Regions from separate parts of the Shinella yambaruensis genome, predicted to be linked through region 2. Evidence: riboswitches for the same ligand, from Rfam matches in the RefSeq annotation. Region 2 holds a riboswitch; each other region holds the start of a gene.
The links. A riboswitch is a leader RNA that binds a small molecule or an ion and turns the genes downstream of it on or off. The one in region 2 is predicted to bind cobalamin.
Positions count from the first base shown of each region.

Region 1: it holds a riboswitch for cobalamin, as region 2 does, so the genes downstream of both, nrdH (glutaredoxin-like protein NrdH) here and bluB (5,6-dimethylbenzimidazole synthase) in region 2, are expected to answer to the same signal.
Region 3: it holds a riboswitch for cobalamin, as region 2 does, so the genes downstream of both, WMC41_RS27800 ((2Fe-2S) ferredoxin domain-containing protein) here and bluB (5,6-dimethylbenzimidazole synthase) in region 2, are expected to answer to the same signal.
Region 4: it holds a riboswitch for cobalamin, as region 2 does, so the genes downstream of both, WMC41_RS11005 (CbtB domain-containing protein) here and bluB (5,6-dimethylbenzimidazole synthase) in region 2, are expected to answer to the same signal.

Region 1 is NZ_CP150640.1:412,521-416,886, forward strand. It holds gene nrdF (class 1b ribonucleoside-diphosphate reductase subunit beta) at 1-220, opposite strand, end outside; gene nrdE (class 1b ribonucleoside-diphosphate reductase subunit alpha) at 402-2,549, opposite strand; gene nrdI (class Ib ribonucleoside-diphosphate reductase assembly flavoprotein NrdI) at 2,546-2,944, opposite strand; gene nrdH (glutaredoxin-like protein NrdH) at 2,954-3,175, opposite strand; cobalamin riboswitch at 3,427-3,640, opposite strand; gene WMC41_RS27780 (acyl-CoA thioesterase) at 3,667-3,993, opposite strand; gene WMC41_RS27785 (acyl-CoA thioesterase) at 4,012-4,366, opposite strand, start outside.
Region 2 is NZ_CP150638.1:2,100,602-2,104,967, forward strand. It holds gene WMC41_RS10405 (phytanoyl-CoA dioxygenase family protein) at 1-278, opposite strand, end outside; gene WMC41_RS10410 (DUF2865 domain-containing protein) at 546-1,652, shown strand; gene bluB (5,6-dimethylbenzimidazole synthase) at 1,645-2,337, opposite strand; cobalamin riboswitch at 2,384-2,604, opposite strand; gene WMC41_RS10420 (SDR family oxidoreductase) at 2,661-3,479, opposite strand; gene WMC41_RS10425 (diguanylate cyclase domain-containing protein) at 3,712-4,366, opposite strand, start outside.
Region 3 is NZ_CP150640.1:419,913-424,278, reverse strand. It holds gene WMC41_RS27810 (ABC transporter permease) at 1-276, opposite strand, end outside; gene WMC41_RS27805 (ABC transporter substrate-binding protein) at 286-1,782, opposite strand; gene WMC41_RS27800 ((2Fe-2S) ferredoxin domain-containing protein) at 1,793-2,590, opposite strand; cobalamin riboswitch at 2,684-2,875, opposite strand; gene WMC41_RS27795 (aromatic ring-hydroxylating oxygenase subunit alpha) at 3,307-4,366, shown strand, end outside.
Region 4 is NZ_CP150638.1:2,230,040-2,234,405, reverse strand. It holds gene WMC41_RS11015 (cobyric acid synthase) at 1-980, shown strand, start outside; gene WMC41_RS11010 (peptidoglycan-binding protein) at 1,131-3,005, shown strand; cobalamin riboswitch at 3,085-3,452, shown strand; gene WMC41_RS11005 (CbtB domain-containing protein) at 3,501-3,677, shown strand; gene WMC41_RS11000 (CbtA family protein) at 3,690-4,366, shown strand, end outside.

The sequences.
Region 1 (4,366 bases), on a different replicon from region 2:
TCAGGCCGGTGAAGACGCGGATGGTGAGCTTCTGCTCTTCCGGCTTCAGCGTCGCCCAGGAGGGGATGTCGTTGGAGAGCGGCACCTTTTCCGGCAGCCAGAAATTGCCCGTCAGACGGTTCCAGACCTCCAGGTCCTTGTCGTCCTCGATGCGGTTCCAGTTGATGGCGCGCACGGCGGCGGCCGCTTTCGGGGTCTTGGTCTTCACTTGGATATTCATGGCGTTCCTCGAATTCGAAATCTTCTTGCTCTGCCCCTCATCCGGCTGCCGCCACCTTCTCCCCGCGGGCGGGGAGAAGGGATATGCCGCACCGTTTTCCACAAACATCCCCGCTTCGGCGGGGCAGGTCCCCTCTCCTCGCTTGCGGGGAGAGGGTTAGGGTGTGAGGGGCAGTCTGGGTTTAAAGCGCGCACGACACGCAGCCCTGCACTTCCGTGCCGGACAGCGCCATCTGGCGAAGGCGGATGTAGTAGATGGTCTTGATGCCCTTCTTCCAGGCGTAGATCTGCGCCCGGTTGATGTCGCGCGTCGTCGCCGTGTCGCGGAAGAACAGCGTCAGCGACAGGCCCTGGTCGACATGCTGCGTCGCCGCCGCATAGGTATCGATGATCTTCTCCGGACCGATCTCGTAAGCGTCCTGATAATAGTCCAGGTTGTCGTTTGTCATGAACGCGGCCGGATAGTAGACGCGGCCGATCTTGCCCTCCTTGCGGATCTCGATCTTCGAGACGATCGGGTGGATCGAGGAGGTCGAGTGATTGATGTAGGAGATCGAGCCCGTCGGCGGCACGGCCTGGAGATTCTGGTTGTAGAGGCCGCCTTCCATGACTGCCTTCTTCAGGTCCGCCCAGTCTTCCTGCGTCGGAATGTGAATGCCGGCATCTTCGAAGATACCTCTCACCTTCTCTGTCGCCGGCAGCCATTCGGCTTCGGTGTATTTGTCGAAGTATTCGCCCGAGGCGTATTTCGAGTTCTCGAAGCCCTTGAAGCTGATGCCCTTTTCCACCGCCAAGCGGTTCGATGCACGGATGGCGTGATAGGTCACCGTATAGAAGTAGATATTGGTGAAATCGATGCCTTCCTGCGAGCCGTAGAAGATGCGCTCGCGGGCGAGATAGCCGTGCAGGTTCATCTGCCCGAGGCCGATCGCGTGGCTGTCGTCATTGCCCTTTTCCACCGACGGAACCGAGGAGATATGGCTCATCTCGGAGACGGCGGTCAGCGCGCGGATCGCCGTCTCGATCGTCTGGCCGAAATCCGGTGAGTCCATGGCGGCGGCGATGTTGAGGGAGCCGAGATTGCAGGAAATGTCCTTGCCCATCTTCGAATAGGAGAGGTCGTCGTTGAATTCGCTCGCCTCGCTCACCTGCAGGATTTCCGAGCAGAGATTGCTCATGGTGATGCGGCCGGCGATCGGGTTGGCCCGGTTCACCGTGTCCTCGAACATGATGTAGGGGTAGCCCGATTCGAACTGGATCTCGGCGATGACCTGGAAGAAATCGCGCGCCTTGATCTTCTTCTTGCGGATGCGGCCGTCCTCGACCATCTCGCGATACTTCTCCGTCACCGAGATTTCGGTGAAGGGCACGCCGTAGACGCGCTCCACGTCATGCGGCGAGAAGAGGTACATGTCGTCGTTGTTGCGGGCGAGCTCGAAGGTGATGTCGGGAATGACGACGCCGAGCGACAGCGTCTTGATGCGGATCTTCTCGTCGGCATTCTCGCGCTTGGTGTCGAGGAAGCGCATGATGTCCGGGTGATGGGCATGGAGGTAGACCGCCCCCGCCCCCTGCCGCGCGCCGAGCTGGTTGGCGTAGGAGAACGAGTCTTCCAGCAGTTTCATCACCGGGATGACGCCCGAGGACTGGTTCTCGATCTGCTTGATCGGCGCGCCCATCTCGCGCAGGTTGGTGAGCGAGAGTGCGACGCCCCCGCCGCGCTTGGACAGCTGCAGGGCGGAATTGATGGAGCGGCCGATGCTCTCCATGTTGTCCTCGACACGCAGCAGGAAGCAGGAGACGAGCTCGCCCCGCTGCTTCTTGCCGGCATTGAGGAAGGTCGGCGTCGCCGGCTGGAAGCGGCCGGAAATGATCTCGTCGACGAGGCCGCGGGCAAGCTGCTCATTGCCACGCGCCAGGGTCAGCGCCACCATGCAGACGCGATCCTCGTAGCGCTCGAGGTAGCGCTTCCCGTCAAAGGTCTTCAGCGTATAGGACGTGTAATATTTGAACGCACCGAGGAAGGTCGGAAAGCGGAACTTCCTGTCATAGGCGTGATCGAACAGATCGCGCACGAAGTTGAAGGAATACTGGTCCAGCACCTCCTGCTCGTAATACCCCTCCGTCACCAGGTAATCGAGCTTTTCCCGGAGATTGTGGAAGAACACCGTGTTCTGGTTGACGTGCTGGAGGAAATACTGCTTTGCCGCCAGCCGGTCCTTGTCGAGCTGGATCTTCCCCGTCTCGTCGTAGAGGTTCAGCATCGCGTTCAGCGCGTGGTAGTCCAGCGCCGTGATCTCCGGGGCCTTCGGTGCTTTTTCGAGCGTCATCGTGTCCAAAATCGTTCCAGTCCCTGTCTGACGTTATCGACATCCTCATCCGTCCCGAGCAATTCGAAACGATAGAGGAACGGCACGGCGCATTTCGCGGAGATGATGTTGCCCGCGACGGCATAGCCGGTGCCGAAATTGGTATTGCCGGCCGCGATCACGCCGCGGATCAGGCTGCGATTGCGGGGATTGTTGAGGAAGCGGATGACCGGTTTCGGCACCGCCCCTTTCTCGCCACCCCCGCCATAGGTCGGCGAGACCAGCACGAAAGGCTTTCCCGCCTCCGGCGGCTCCCCGGCCGCATCGACCGGGAGCCGCAGCGCCGCGACCCCGAGCTTCCCGACGAAGCGGTGGGTGTTTTCCGACCGGCTGGAGAAATAGACGAGCCGGGCCATCGCGCGGGGTCAGGCGAGCGCGCTGATCATGTCCGGGCGGAAGCCGGCCCAGTGCTGCTCGCCGGCAACGACGACGGGCACCTGGCGATAGCCGAGACCCTGCACGAGCGCGAACGCATCGGCATCCTCGGAGATATCGACGACGCTGTAGTCGATGCCCTGGCGGTCGAGCGCACGGGTGGTCGCGGTGCACTGGACGCAGGCGGGCTTGGAATAGACGGTGATGGACATGGCTTTCCTCGTGATTTGGCAATCGGGCATCAGGAATCGTTCGGACATCCGCCGATGACCGTTCTTCAGGCTGGAGATGACAGGGGCGGCCGCCCGCGAACGGCCGGACGCGGGGCGCCGCTTACTCGCGCGGAGGAACTGGAAACAAAATCGACATGACTTCACCCCGAGACATTTCTGCGGGGCATCAGGGGAGACGGCGGGGCGGCATCACTCGCGCCCCAACGCTCGCCGACCGGACACCCCGCCCGTGGACGTTCATGCGCGAGGCAGGTCTCCTGGCTTGCGGGTCGCGGCATCCGTTCGCCTTCCCAGGACATACATCCCAGTGGCTTTGTCGAACGAATGCTCACCGCTTACAGTTGCGGGGGCAGCTCCGGATTGACGCAGCATCATGCCGCCCCGGATTCCCGTCTTAGCCTTCGATCCTTTCGAATCGAAGGAACCTCGAACACAAGATATAGTAGACGAGGTAAAAAATGCGTCAACGGCTATGATGGCTTATCAACGGTTTCGTGACGGCCGACGGGAACGGGGCGGTCCTGCCGATCGACCGCGACCATGACGAAACGGCCGTTCGCGGTGCATGTGCGGGTTCCGCTCGTCAGGTCTTCCGACCAGAGCTCGACCGCGACGGTCATCGACGTACGCCCGACGCGGGTCACGGTGGCCATCGTATCCACGATCGACCCCACGGCGACCGGCGCACGGAAATCGACCCGTTCGGAGGCGGCAAGCACCGTGATGCACCGGCCGTGGCGCGTGGCGGCGACGAAGGCGGCCTTGGTCATGGCGGCGAGTGCCTCGCCGCCGAACATGCGGCCGGAACTGTTCGCCTAGTCGGCGAAAACGATATCGCTCGTGCATGTCCCGCGACCGGGCGGCTCCCGCATGTCCGCCAGCGGCGGCAGGCACCAGCCCGGCGTCCTGCCTTCCGGAACCGCCACCATGCTGAAGCTGCCGCGCGTGCACAGCCGCCGTTCGCCGCTGACGAGGCCTTCGGCGACCATCTCCACCTCCACCGTCATCGAGGTGCGGCCGACACGCGAGACGCGGGCCACAAGCTCGACCAGCTCACCGACGCGTGCGGGGGCCTGGAAATCGACGCGATCGACGGATGCCGTCACGAAGGGCACGCGCCCGTGGCGGGTCGCGGCGATGAAGGCGATGCGGTCCATCAGCGCCAGCCCG
Region 2 (4,366 bases):
TCGCGGGTGACCGCCTCGAAGACCTCCGGCGACAGGAAGTTCTCGATCTTCACGAACCCGTTCTCGGCATATTGCCGGCGGTATTCCGGGGCGACGAGGTTCTCCAGCTTCCTGCGGCGCCAGGCGGCCATGCGCATGGCGAGCGAGACGCGCTTTTCGTGCAGGCCCTTCCGGTTCAGCCATTTGCTGCCGATGATGGGATTGTCCGCGAAGGATTTTGCGCCGGACGCGAGCTGGAGCGCGTACCAGGGGCTGAGCAAGATGGACGAAATGCGCATGATGACCTGCCTGCAAGGGCCGGTTTCCGCCAGGGGCGGTTGCGCGGCAAGGGCGCAGACCGGCTGTTGAGTTTGACGAGAGTGCTACACCAAGGCCCAGGGGAGATCAATTGCGGGGCACGGCCAAAAAGATGAATACGCAACTCATATTTTATGACCGGCGTTAATCACAAATCCGGGAGCGCGTTGCGCTTCCCCCGCCACGGCCTATGATAGGGCCGTACGTGCGGCCGATCGCGGCCCATCCACATTCACGGGATCGATGATTTGAAAGGGTCTGTCCGCCTCCTCCTTGCCATTGCGACCGGGCTGACGCTCGCCTTTTCGGGCGGCCCGGCGGCGGCGGGCGTGTGCGAGCGGCTTCAGGCGGAGCTTGCCAACCTGCCCAAGGTGGTGGTCGACACTGCAAGCGCCCGCAAATATGCCGGCGCCATCGCCCGCCAGAACATCCAGCTGCGCAAGGCCAGGAGCGACCAGCGCCGTCTCGGCTGCTCGAGCGGCAGCATCATCGTCATCGGCGGCGCGAATGCCGAGGCCTGCGGCACGCTCGCGACGGTCATCGGCAAGATGGTGCGCAACCTCGAAATCCTCGACAAGAAGCGCCGCGAATTTGCCGGCGGCACGTCCTCGCAGAGCAAGCGCAACCGCCTCACCGCCCTCCTGGAAAGCAATGGCTGCGGCGACGAGGCAAGGGTCATGCCGGTCGCGGCGACGGAAACGCTGCGCACGCTCGACGACAGGCGCACCCTGCCGCTCGGCACCGCCCCGGAAGGCAGCGAGCGCCTGCAGCTGCGCACGCAAGGCGGCAGCAACGGCCATGGCAACCTGCGCACCGTCTGCGTGCGCACCTGCGACGGCGGTTTCTTCCCGATCTCCTCCGGCGCGACGCCGCTCGACTTCCGGCGTGACCAGAAGGTCTGCGCGATGATGTGTCCGCAGACCGAGACGGAGTTGTTCTACCAGTCGATGACCAGCGGCCAGGAAACCGAGCAGATGACCTCCACCGTCACCGGCCGGCCCTATTACGAGATGCCGAACGCCTTCTCCTACCGCACGCGCGACCTCTCCAAGCCCGGCACCTGCGGCTGCAATCTTTCTGCCTATTACCAGGAGATGATCAAGCGCGAGAAAGCGCTGAAGGGCGAGGGCGAGACGGCCCGCGCCGGCGCGGGAGACGAGGCGGAGACCGGCTCGATCACCACCATCCGCACCCTGCCCAAGAAGGTGGAAACCCCGGTCAAGGTGCCGGCGAAGGTCGAGGAACGCGACTACGACCCGGCGAACAGCAAGGTGCGCACGGTCGGCCCGGTCTTCCTGCCGGCCAACGAATCCGCCATCGACCTCGGCCGCCCGGTGGATGCCGGCGTCAACTGACGCCCTCCCCCGGCCAGCGCTCCTCGAACACCAGCTCTTCCAGCGGCAGGCGCTGCCGCCATCCCTTCACCGCCAGTTCCGGCTCGCCATAGAGCCGGTCGACGAAGCCGACGCAGAGCCAGGCAACGATCTCCACATGCTCGGGGATGCCGAGGATCGAACGGATGTCGCTGTCGTGGAAGATGCTGACCCAGCCGACGCCCACGCCTTCCGCCCGCGCCGCCAGCCAAAGGTTCTGCACGGCGCAGACCGTGGAATAGACGTCCATGCGCGGATTGTGCGTGCGCCCGAGCACCACCGCGCCGCCGCGGGTCGGATCGCAGGTGACGCAGATCGACAGCGGCGCCTTCAGGATGCCCTCGAGCTTCAGCGCGCGATACTGCGCCTGCCGCTCCCCTTCGAACATCGCCGCCGCCTCGCCATTGGCCTTCAGGAAGGCCGCATGCACCGCCCGCCGTGTCTCAGCGCCGCGCACCAAAAGGAAGTTCCACGGCTGCATGAAGCCGACGGACGGGGCATTGTGGGCGGCCTGCAGCAGGCGGCCGACGAGATCGTCCGGCAGCGGATCGGGCAGGAACTGGTCGCGCACGTCGCGGCGCGTTTCGATGGCACGGTAGACGGCCTGCCTTTCCTCGCGGGAAAAGGCGCCCGCCCGGACCAGAGGGCCCAAGGGTTCGCTTCGCATCGTCATCTCCCCAACAATGCGTCACGACCTGCCGCCGTCCGCGCGGTTCGGTCTATCGTGCCAGGCCGGTCTTCTGACTTCGGGTCACGCGGCCGACGCCTGCCTTCCCGGTTGAACAACCAGTGGCAAAAGCCTGAATCGATTCAGGCTTTCATGGCGCAGACCATCCCCGTCACAGCGTTGGGCACGTTCCGGACCTGGGCTTTCCGCCCGCACCGGATTCCCGATTCTCCCGCCGGAGCGGGCACCTGACGCGGAGGATATGCGCACGACGCGCGGGCGCGATCAAGCCCGTCCGCGCCACACGTCGCCGCGTCTGCGCCTCAGAGCGGCGCCTCCGGATGGGGCGAGCCGTCATAGGCGCCCCAGACCGACTGGTCGAAGCAGATCACCGAGCCGGTCATCAGGCCGGATTCCGGCGAGGAGAGATAGGCGCTGGCCCGCGCCACCTCGGCCGGATCGACGAGCCGCCCGAAGGGCTGGCTTGCCGCGGCCTTGGCCAGCCAGTCGTCGGCCGCGCCGTGGAATTCGCGCTGGATGCGGTCCTCGCCCTCCGAGGCCATCCAGCCGATATTGAGGCCGTTGACACGGATGCGGTTGCGCAGCACGGCATAGGCCGTGTTCTTGGTCAGCGTCTCCAGCGCGCCCTTGGAGGCGCAATAGGCGGAAATGAAGGGCTGGCCGGCCTTGGCCGACATCGAGCCGATATTGACGATGGTGCCCTCGGTCTTCTCGCGCCGCATCACCTTGATCGCCTCCTGCATCAGGAAGAACGGCGCACGCACATTGACCGCGAACATGCGGTCGAAGAGCTCGGGGCTCGTATCGAGGATCGTGCCGCGGTCGGTGATGGCCGCGGCATTGACCAGCGCATCCACACGGCCGAAGGCCTCGTCGCAGGCGGCAATGACCGCGCGCGCATCCTCGACCGCGCCGAGATCGGCCTTCACATAGAGCGTCGCCACGCCCGTCGCGCCGGAGATCTCCCTCGCCTTCGCCTCGCCCTTGGCGGCATTGCGCCCGCAGATGACGAGGCCCGCCGCGCCCCGCTCGGCAAAGAGCCGGGCGATCGTCGCGCCCAGTCCCTGCGTCCCTCCCGTGACGACGGCGATCTTGCCGTCCAGCCGCGCACCCTCGCTCATGCCATGCCTCCCTCGCAAACCGGCCGGCGCTTCCCGGCGAACCGCAAGAAGCCGACCGGCACCTGACTCACTTCAGCAAGCAAAGCCTCTATCCAACTGTTTCTCAACTCATTTCTGGAGGCCGAAGCGAGCTGGCCCGATTGCCTTTGCCGAAGGTCAGCCGCGATGTGAGAGACCCCTGACCAGAAAACCTGTGGAAACAAGGCGCTAGGGAGCTTCAGCACAAGCGGCCTCAAGCCGCGCGCGCCGTGCCGGCCTCGGCAACCGCATCGCGGCCCATATCGCCCGCATGGACGGCGCGGTTGCGCCCGCCATTCTTGGCCGCATAGAGCGCGGCATCCGCCATCACCATCACGTCATGCAGGCCGCTGCCGTGGTCGGGGAACTGGGCGATGCCCGCGCTGCCGCCGATCGCCAGAAGCTGCCCGTCATGCGCGATCGGCGTCTGCGCATCCCGCACGAGGCTTTCGGCGAGATCGAGGAGCGCCTCCCGGCTGAAGTCGCCGGTGAGCAGCACGGAAAACTCGTCGCCGCCGAGGCGCGCCACCGAGCCGAGCGTGCCGATGCGCTCGGAAAAGCGCCGGGCGACGGTCTGCAGCACCGCATCGCCCGCCGCATGGCCGTACCGGTCGTTGACGGCCTTGAACCGGTCGAGGTCGAGCGCGAGGATCGAGAAGGGCCTAGCCTCGCCCTTGCGGATCGCGCGGCGCACCTCCTCGTCGAAGCCGCTGCGGTTCTTCAGTCCCGTCAGCGGATCGTGCCGCGCGAGGAAGGCGTTCTGCGCCTCGCTGCGCTGCAGCGCCTTGACGAGCGCGGAAAAGCGCAGCGTGACGAAGAGCATGACGCCGGCAAAGACCAGCACGAACATCGCGATCTGCGGCAGCGCC
Region 3 (4,366 bases), on a different replicon from region 2:
GAACTCGGCGAACACGGGCTCGCCGGTGCGGAAGGAGCGGCCCCAGTCGCCCGTCACGAAATCCGCAAGCCAATGCAGGTAACGCTGGACCAGGGGCCGGTCGAGGCCCCAATCCGCCCGAAGCACGGCGACGGTCTCCTCCGTCGCCGGCAGGTTCCAGGCCCGGATGGCGATCTCGACCGGATCGGCCGGCATCAGCGCGATGAGGGTGAAGGAGGCGAAGGAAAGCGCCACCAACCCCACCATCGAGAAGACGCCGGCCCGGACGAAGCCCATCCTGGCGCCTTATCTCGCCTCGCCGATATCGGCGCGCAGGACGTAGTAGTCCGAGCCCCACGGCTCGTAGTTCTGCAGCCGCTTCGACAGGCCGACATACCAGACCGGCGAGACGAGGAACGAGGCCGGGGCGTCGACGAAGAGCTTCGCCTGGGCGTCGAGCGCGATCGCCGCCCGTCGGTCGGCGTCGCCCTCGGAGGCGAAGCGGTCGAGGATCGCGTCGAATTCGGCGGAGGCGTATTTTGCGTAGTTCAGGGCGGCGCCCGTGCGCAGCATGGAATTGAGGAAGAAGGCGGGATCGCCGTTCGGCGCCGTGTGCTGCGCCCAGAGCGCGATGTCGAAATTGCCGGTGGATGCCGCTTCTTGGATGTTCTCGATCACCTGCGTGTCGAGCGCGATGCCGATCTTGGCGAACTGCGACTTGACCACGGGCAGCATGGTCACGAGATCGGGGCGTTGCGGATAGGTGATGGCGAGCAGGCGCAGCGGCGCTCCGTCCTTCTGGCGGATTCCGGCGGCATCCTTCGTCCAGCCCGCCTCGTCGAGAAGCGCTTCGGCCTTGGCGATATCGGTCGGCCGCGGCTCCTTGCCGCCGAAGGGGAAGTAGGCGGCATAGGCGCCGGTCGCGGGTTCCCCGCCGTTGATCGCGGCGGCCAGCTCCCTGCGGTCGAAGGCAAGGTCGAGCGCCTGGCGCACCTTCATGTCGGCCAGGGCCGGCCGCGTCGTGTTGAGGAAGGCGAGATACTGGTAGCCGACCGGGAAGGATTTGATCGTCAGGTCCGGATTGGCCTTCAGGCGGTCCACCACCTCGGACGGCAGGCCGAAGGCGAGGTCGAGCTCGCCCGATTCCAGCGCCAGCGTCATGCTCTGGGCATCGCCGAACCGGCGGAATTCCACCGGGGAACGCGTTTGCGCGCCGGCGAAATGCGCGTTCGGCTCCAGCGCCAGCGCCGTATCGGCCTTGAAGTCGGCGATCCGGTAAGGGCCGGTGAAGACGGCGCTGCCGTCGTCGACGAGCGTGTAGGCGATCAGCGGCCATTCGGCGAAGAGCGCCTGGAGGAAGGCGACCGGCTTTTCCGTGGTGATCTTCAACGTCAGGTCGTCGGCGGCCTCGAAGGTCAGCCTGCCGCCTGTCGCGAGCGCGGCCTTGTTGGTGGCGAAGGTATGGTCGAAGCCGGCGGCGAGCGCGGCAGCCGTCACCGGCGAGCCATCGGAAAACGACCGGTCCGGCTTCAGCGTGACGGTCCAGGTGAGATCGCCCGTGCGCTCGGCCTTTTCGGCGAGCGCCGGCACCAGCCGTCCGTCCTTGTCGACGGTGAAGAGGTTTTCGCCGACGCCGTGGCTGACCAGCGCCCAACCGTTCGACCCCTTGGCCGGGTCCAGCCCGCTCGTGATGTAGGTGGCGCCGACATGCAGCGGCTCGGCGGCAGATGCCGGGCCTGTGCCGCCTATGGCGATCGCGGCGAGCCAGGCCGCAGCAAGGCGCGAAAGGATTTTGGAAGACATGGTCTCTCCTTCAGGTCTGTTCGGGAAGATGGCGCAGCCGCTGCTTGCGGCCGGTCGGGTGATAGGCGTAGGCCTCGACGATCCGGCCGCCGACGAGGTGTTCGGCAATGATCCGGTCGACGGCCTCTTCCGTGACGCCGCCGTAATAGGTCCCCTCCGGGAAGACCTGCAGGACGGGCGAGAGGTTGCAGGGGCCGAGGCAGGTGGACTTGGCGGTCATGACGCCATCGCCGGTCACGCGCAGCTTCTGCCGCTCCTGCTGGTTGCGCAGGTGTCCCCAGATGGCGTCCGCGCCGGCCGAGTTGCAGGGGCCGCCCTGGCAGACGAGCACGCGGCGCTTCTGCGCCGGCACGAGCGAGCCCTCGGCGGCCGGCCGGGCAGGGGCGGACAGATCCAGGTCCTGCGACGTCGCGGCAAGGTCTTCGATGAGGCGCGCCATGACGGCGCTGGAGGCGGGGCTTGCGGCAATCGACAGCGAGGGCCAGGGACGCGGATCGGCCGCCCGCCAGCGCTTCAGCGTTTTCGTCAGCCAGTTGTGGAAGCTCGGCTCCATCGGCAGCATCAGCGAGACGAGAAGGATCCTGCCGGCATTTTCTTCGACGAGATCGAGCAGCGCCTCGCGCAGCGAGGGCGTGCCCTGTTCGGTGAAGGCGAAGCGCACGATCCGGGCGCCGGCGAGGCCCTCGGCGAGCGTGGCGAGGTGCCGCATGTCCTGGTGCGGTGCGGCGGCGAAGGCGGACTTGGCAAGGAGCAGCACGGCGTCCGGCGCCGGGGGGCTCGAAGAAGGACTGGTGCTCTTGGTCGTCAACGCTGCCTCATTTGCGAGGCGGCATCGAAATGACGGGTTTCTCTCACAGCGCCTGCGGTGACAGCCGTCATTCCTGCGGCACACCCCGACCACGGAATCACACGATGTCAGGCAGGTCTCCTGGCTTGCGGGTCGAGGCCTTCGGCCCGTCTTCCCGGCATCTCTGCCAGTGACATCGTGGGCGAAAGGCTCACCGCTTACAGTTGCGGGACAGCTCCGGTCTTCCACCGGATTCCCTCTTAGCTCCTGCCGACGGCAGGAGAACCATGACGCGGTGAACCTACAGCCTCGGTGGGTGCTGTCAACCAGCCTGCCGGCCTCGGCCCGATTCCCGAAAGGCGCCGATGATCTTCGAGCACGCCCCGGCCATGGCGGATCGCGGATGCCGGTCACCCACCCGCCACGATGACGCATTCAAGAAGCCCGGCCCGGCTCCGTCGGCCCGTCTGCCAGCCTGGAACGGGCGATCCATCCTTCGGCCGATCTATCGCATCCCGATGATCCGATTGCCGGATTTGGCATTTCCGCCGGAGGATGCGCGAGGGAGGCGCACCGTGTGCGGCAAGATCGCGGAATCTCCAATCGCGACATGAAACCGTCTCCGGCGCCTGACGTTGTGATCGATTTTATCGATTAATAGAGGCAAGCCGTTGATCTTGTTTTAGTTCTCGCATCCCTGAATACTGATCAAAAGCCGGTATTTATGGGAAACGAACATGGTAACGACCGCGGAAGCCTTAATCGACAAAACTGCTGATTTCATCGACCGGCTTGTTGCCGGGCACCGGCCGGGCCATGGTCTCGCCCGCCCATTCTACCATGATCCGGAAATCTACCGGCGCGACATGGAGCGCATCTTCCGGCGCCACTGGCACTGCATCGCCCACGAGAGCGTCATCCCCGACGTGAACGACTTCGAGGTCTTCCGCATCGATACCGAGCAGGTCATCGTCACCCGCGCGCCGGATGGCTCGATCCATGCCATGCTCAATGTCTGCCGCCATCGCGGCGCGGAGGTCTGCACGAAGCCGAAGGGCAATGCGCGGGTCTTCGTCTGTCCCTATCACGCCTGGACCTATGGCAATGATGGCAGCCTGCGCGCCGCGCGCCTGATGCCGAAGGATTTCAGGCGGGAGGACCATGGGCTGAAGACGCTGCATGTCCGCGTCGTGGAAGGCCTGATCTTCATCTCCTTCGCCGAGGTGCCGCTGGCGTTTTCCGAGGTCGAGCACCTCCTGCATGCGACCTGTGGCCAGTATGGCTGGGGAAGCGCCAAGGTTGCCCACCGCGAAAGCTACCCGGTTGCCGCCAACTGGAAGCTCGCCGTCGAAAACTATGTCGAATGCTATCATTGCGGTCCCGCGCATCCCGAATATTCGCAGACCCATGCGCTGGAGCAGCCGCTGCACATGATCGAGGCGATGAATGCCGCGATGGAACAGCGCACCTGCGCTCTCGGCATCGAGGTCGGCTCGGGCAATCACTGGCAGACCTCGCGCGAAGGCCGCGAGGCGATCCACGCCTTCCGCTACGCGCTCTATGAGGGTGTGGAGAGCGGCAGCGAGGACGGTAGGGCGGTCGCGCCGCTGATGGGGCGCTTCACCGGTTTCGACGGCGGCGTCACCTCCATCCATCTCGGCGGCACGACCTTCCTCGTCTGCTATCCGGACCATGGCATGATCTACCGCTTCATTCCGAAGACGGCGGAAAGCTGCGAGATGGAACTGATCTGGCTCGTCGACGGCAAGGCGGAGGAAGGCAGGGACTACGACCTCG
Region 4 (4,366 bases), 130 kb from region 2:
TCGTCGCCGACATCGACCGCGGCGGCGTCATCGCCTCGCTTGTCGGCACCCACGCCATCCTGCCGGAAGAAGACCGGCGCATGGTCGCCGGCTATCTCATCAACAAGTTCCGGGGCGATGTGACGCTGTTCGACAGCGGCATTGCCGAGATCGCCCGCTTCACCGGCTGGCCCTGTTTCGGCGTCGTGCCCTGGCTGAGAGAGGCGGCGCGCCTGCCGGCGGAGGATTCGGTGGTGCTGGAGCGGCTCGCCAGGGGCGGCGGCGGGGCGCTGAAGGTCGCCGTGCCGGTCCTCTCGCGCATCGCCAATTTCGACGACCTCGATCCGCTCAAGGCCGAGCCGGAGGTGGACCTCGTCTTCGTGCGGCCGGGCGAGCGGCTTCCGGCCGATGCCGGCCTCGTCGTCCTGCCGGGCTCCAAGTCCACTATTGCGGATCTCCACGAATTCCGTGCCGCCGGCTGGGACCGCGACCTTGCCCTGCACAGGCGCCGCGGCGGCCGGATCATCGGCATCTGCGGCGGCTACCAGATGCTCGGCAGCCGCGTCACCGACCCGCTCGGCATCGAGGGCAGCGAGCGGGAGGTCGAGGGGCTCGGTCTGCTGGCGGTCGAGACCGAGATGGCGCCGGAAAAGACCGTGCGCAACAGCACGGCCCGCTCCCTGCAATATGACGTGCCGCTCGAAGGCTATGAGATCCATCTCGGCCGCACCACCGGGCCGGACACGCTGCGTCCCCCCGTCAGCATCGACGGCCGGCCGGACGGCGCGATCTCGCCCGACGGGCGGGTGATGGGCACCTATCTGCACGGTCTTCTGTCGAGCGACGCCTACCGCGCCGGGCTGCTTGCCGATTTCGGCATCGAGGGCGGCGGCTTCGATTACCGGGCGAGCGTCGATGCGGCGCTCGACGGCGTGGCGGCGGAGCTGGAGGCGGTTCTCGACCCGCGATGGCTCGACGGCCTTTTAGCCCGGGCTGATTAAACCGGCCTTCTGAAACGTTCAGCCATCGGGTTCTTCCGCTGCCGGCCTGCCGCACCAAAGTTGCGCCAGAATTCGGTGCGAGGAGTGACGGAAATCCGCCCGGGATCGCCGGGCGCTGGCGCCTTCGCGCGATCCGAAAGGGTGGGATATATGGGTTCTGGACCTCTCGCACGCTCCGTTCTGGTGCGGCTCGGCATCGCCGGCATCGTCGGGTTGTCGCTCGCCGGCCAGCCGGCGGTCGCCTTTGCCCAGGCTGCGACCGGCAAGGAGGCCGGCAGCGCCGGCAAACGCTGGGAAGAGGAGTTCTCGCTCTGGCAGAAGGTCTCCGCCGGCAGCGATGTCGCGCAGTATGAAGGCTACCTGAAGCAATATCCGAACGGCACGTTCGCCTCCATGGCGCGCCTGCGCATCGCCGAACTGCAGGCCGCCGCCAAGGCGAAGCCGGCGACGGGCGCCTCCGATGAGGCCGAGGCGGATGCCAAGGCCAAGGCCGAGCAGGCCGCTGCCGCCGAAAAGGCGAAGGCGGAGGAACAGGCCGCTGGGGAAAAGGCCAAGGCCGAAGAGGAGGCCCGCAAGATCGCGGAGGCCGAGAAAGCCAAGGCGGATGCGGAAGCGGCGCGTGTGAAGGCCGAGGAAGAGGCGCGGAAGGTGGCTGAGGCCGAAAAGGCCAACGCCGAGGCGGAAGCCGCGCGCCTGAAGGCCGAAGAGGATGCGCAGAAAGCGGCGGAAGCCGAGAAAGCCAAGGCCGAGGCGGCGCGCCTGAAGGCGGAAGCCGACGCGAAGAAGGCGGAAGAGGCTGCCGCGGCGCGCAAGCTTGTCGAGGAAAAGGCCGCGGCCGAGGAGAAGGCGCGCGCGGAAGCCGCCGCGGCGGAAAAGGCCCGCGCCGAAGAGGCCGCGCGCCTGAAGGCGGAGGCGGAAGAGAAGGAAGCGGCCGCCCGCAAGCTCGCCGAGGCGCAGGCCGCCGAGGCCGAGCGGCTGAAGGCGGAGGCCGCGGCCGCCGCCGAGAAGGCCAGGGCGGAGGAAGCAGCCCGCCTGAAGGCCGAGGCCGAGCGCCAGAAGGCCGAAGAGGCCGCCGCCGCGGAAAAGGCGCGTGCGGAAGAGGAAGCCGCTGCCCGGCGCGAGGTCGAGGCCCGGCGCGTCGAAGCGGAAAAGGCTGCCGCGGCCGAGAAGGCGCGGATCGAAGAAGAGGCCGCCGCTGCCCGCAAGCTTGCTGAGGAAAAGGCCGCCGAGGTGGAACGGCTGAAGGCGGAAGCCGCGAAGGCCGCTGCCGACGCCGAGGCCAAGGCCGCCGAGGCGGCCCGCCTTGCCGAGGAAGCCGAAAAACGCGCCGAGGAAGCGGCCGCCGCCGAACGGGCCGCGCAGGCGAACGACACCGCGGCCCGCGAAAACGAAGCGCAGGACGCGGACACGAAGAACCGCGGCCTTGCCGTCGAGCGCGCCGACGATGCGGCGAAACGCGAGGAGGAGACCTTCCAGAAGGCCGTGCTCGACGGTTCGGAAAAGGCCTTCCGCGCCTATCTCGACGCATATCCGGACGGCCGTTTCGTCGCCGATGCGCGCGAGCGCCTTGCGGCGCTGGCAGACACGGCCCGGCAGGCGGCCAAGCCGAAGCAGGAAAGCGAAACGGCCACCGCTGAAACCGAGCGGAAGGCCGAGCAGCCGGTCGTCGACCGCCGCGAGGCCTATATGGATCGTTCGACCCGCGTGCAGGCGCAGCGCTGGCTGAGCATGCTCGGCTTCAACACCTATGGCGTCGACGGCGTCTTCGGTTCGCGCACCCGCGCCGCGATCGCCGCCTGGCAGGGGGCGTCCGGCTACCGCGCCGACGGCTACCTCTCCCGCCAGCAGTACCGCGCTCTCCGGCAGGCCGCGCAATATGCCGAGGCCCGGCAGAATCGCCAGCGCCGCTACCAGCAGGACTACGACGTGCTCGAAGGCCCGGTCGACGGCTATTACGAGCGCTACTATCGCGACGACGGCTATTACAATGGCGGCGGTGGCGTGGTGATCATCCCCGGCTATTGAGATCGCGACGGCCGGACGGCGGTTTCAGCACAGGTGATGACGCTGCCGGTCGATTGACTTCGCAGGGGCGGAAGCATAATCATCCGGGATATTGGATGGTTCCCGGATCCGGAAACGGATCGGGGAGTAAATGGGAATGTGACGCGGCGGACCCAACCAGGGCGCTGCAATCACGGCCGACCCCGCGACTGTAGAGTGGCGAGGGACGCCCATCCGGACGGGAGGATCTGCGCGGAACGGGGCAATGGTGCCTTCGCCCCGCGCCGTGACAACCAGCCGGAAAAGCCACTGGGTGGCATCGCGATCAGCAGGGGTTGGACGCCTCTTTCTCTACGAATCGTCCGCCTTTTCGCGATGCCGGAGCCTGGGAAGGCGAGGGCGACCCGCAGGCGTTTTTGGACGCCGGACGCTGCGAGCCAGGAGACCTGCCAGCCAATGCGAAGGACATTTCGTCCGACCTGGGGAGGTTTCCCCGCCGCCTGCACGGAGGTTGTCATGGCTGTTTCGACTACGTCTTCTGTTACCCTTTCCGCCAACGACCGTCTCGTCGCCGGCGTTTTCGCTCTCCTGCTCGGCGCCTTCCTGGTGTTCGGCGCGGGCCTTGCGAATTCCGCCGTGCTGCATGACACGGCCCACGATACGCGTCACTCCTACGGCTTTCCCTGCCACTAAGGAGTTTTCGACATGATCGTTCGTTATCTCCTGGCCGCCCTGGTGGCCGGGCTGTTCTCCGGCGTGCTGATGACGGCCGCCCAGGAGGCCCGTGTCGTTCCGCTCATCCTGCATGCCGAGGAATTCGAGGGCGGCGACGAAGCCGCGCCCGCCGCGGAAGGCACCACGCCCGGCACCGGTACGGAGGGCGCCGCACAGACGCAGGACCATTCCTCGCTCGGCGCCGTCATCCTGGACATCGCCTCGGCGCTTTCGCCGGTTTCCGTCGCCTATGCCCATGAGGGCGAGGATCACGAGGAGGGCGGCATCATGTTCGGCATGAGCCGGTTCTCCGGCACGCTGCTCGCCAACCTCGTCACCGGCGCCGGCTTCGGCCTGCTGCTCGCCGGCTTCAGCCTCGTTTCCGGCCATCCGATCACGGTGGCGAACGGCGCGCTCTGGGGCGCGGCGGGGTGGCTTGCCGTGCACATGTTGCCGGCCATCGGCCTGCCGCCGGAGCTTCCGGGCTTCCCCGCCGCCGATCTCGGCGACCGCCAGGTCTGGTGGATCGCGACCGTCATCCTTTCGGCAGCCGGCCTCTACCTGTTGTTCCTCAAGCAGAACATCGTCGCCAAGGTCATCGGCATCGTGCTGATCGCGGCGCCGCAGGTCTATGGCGCGCCGCAGCCGGGCGACATCTCCAGCAACGT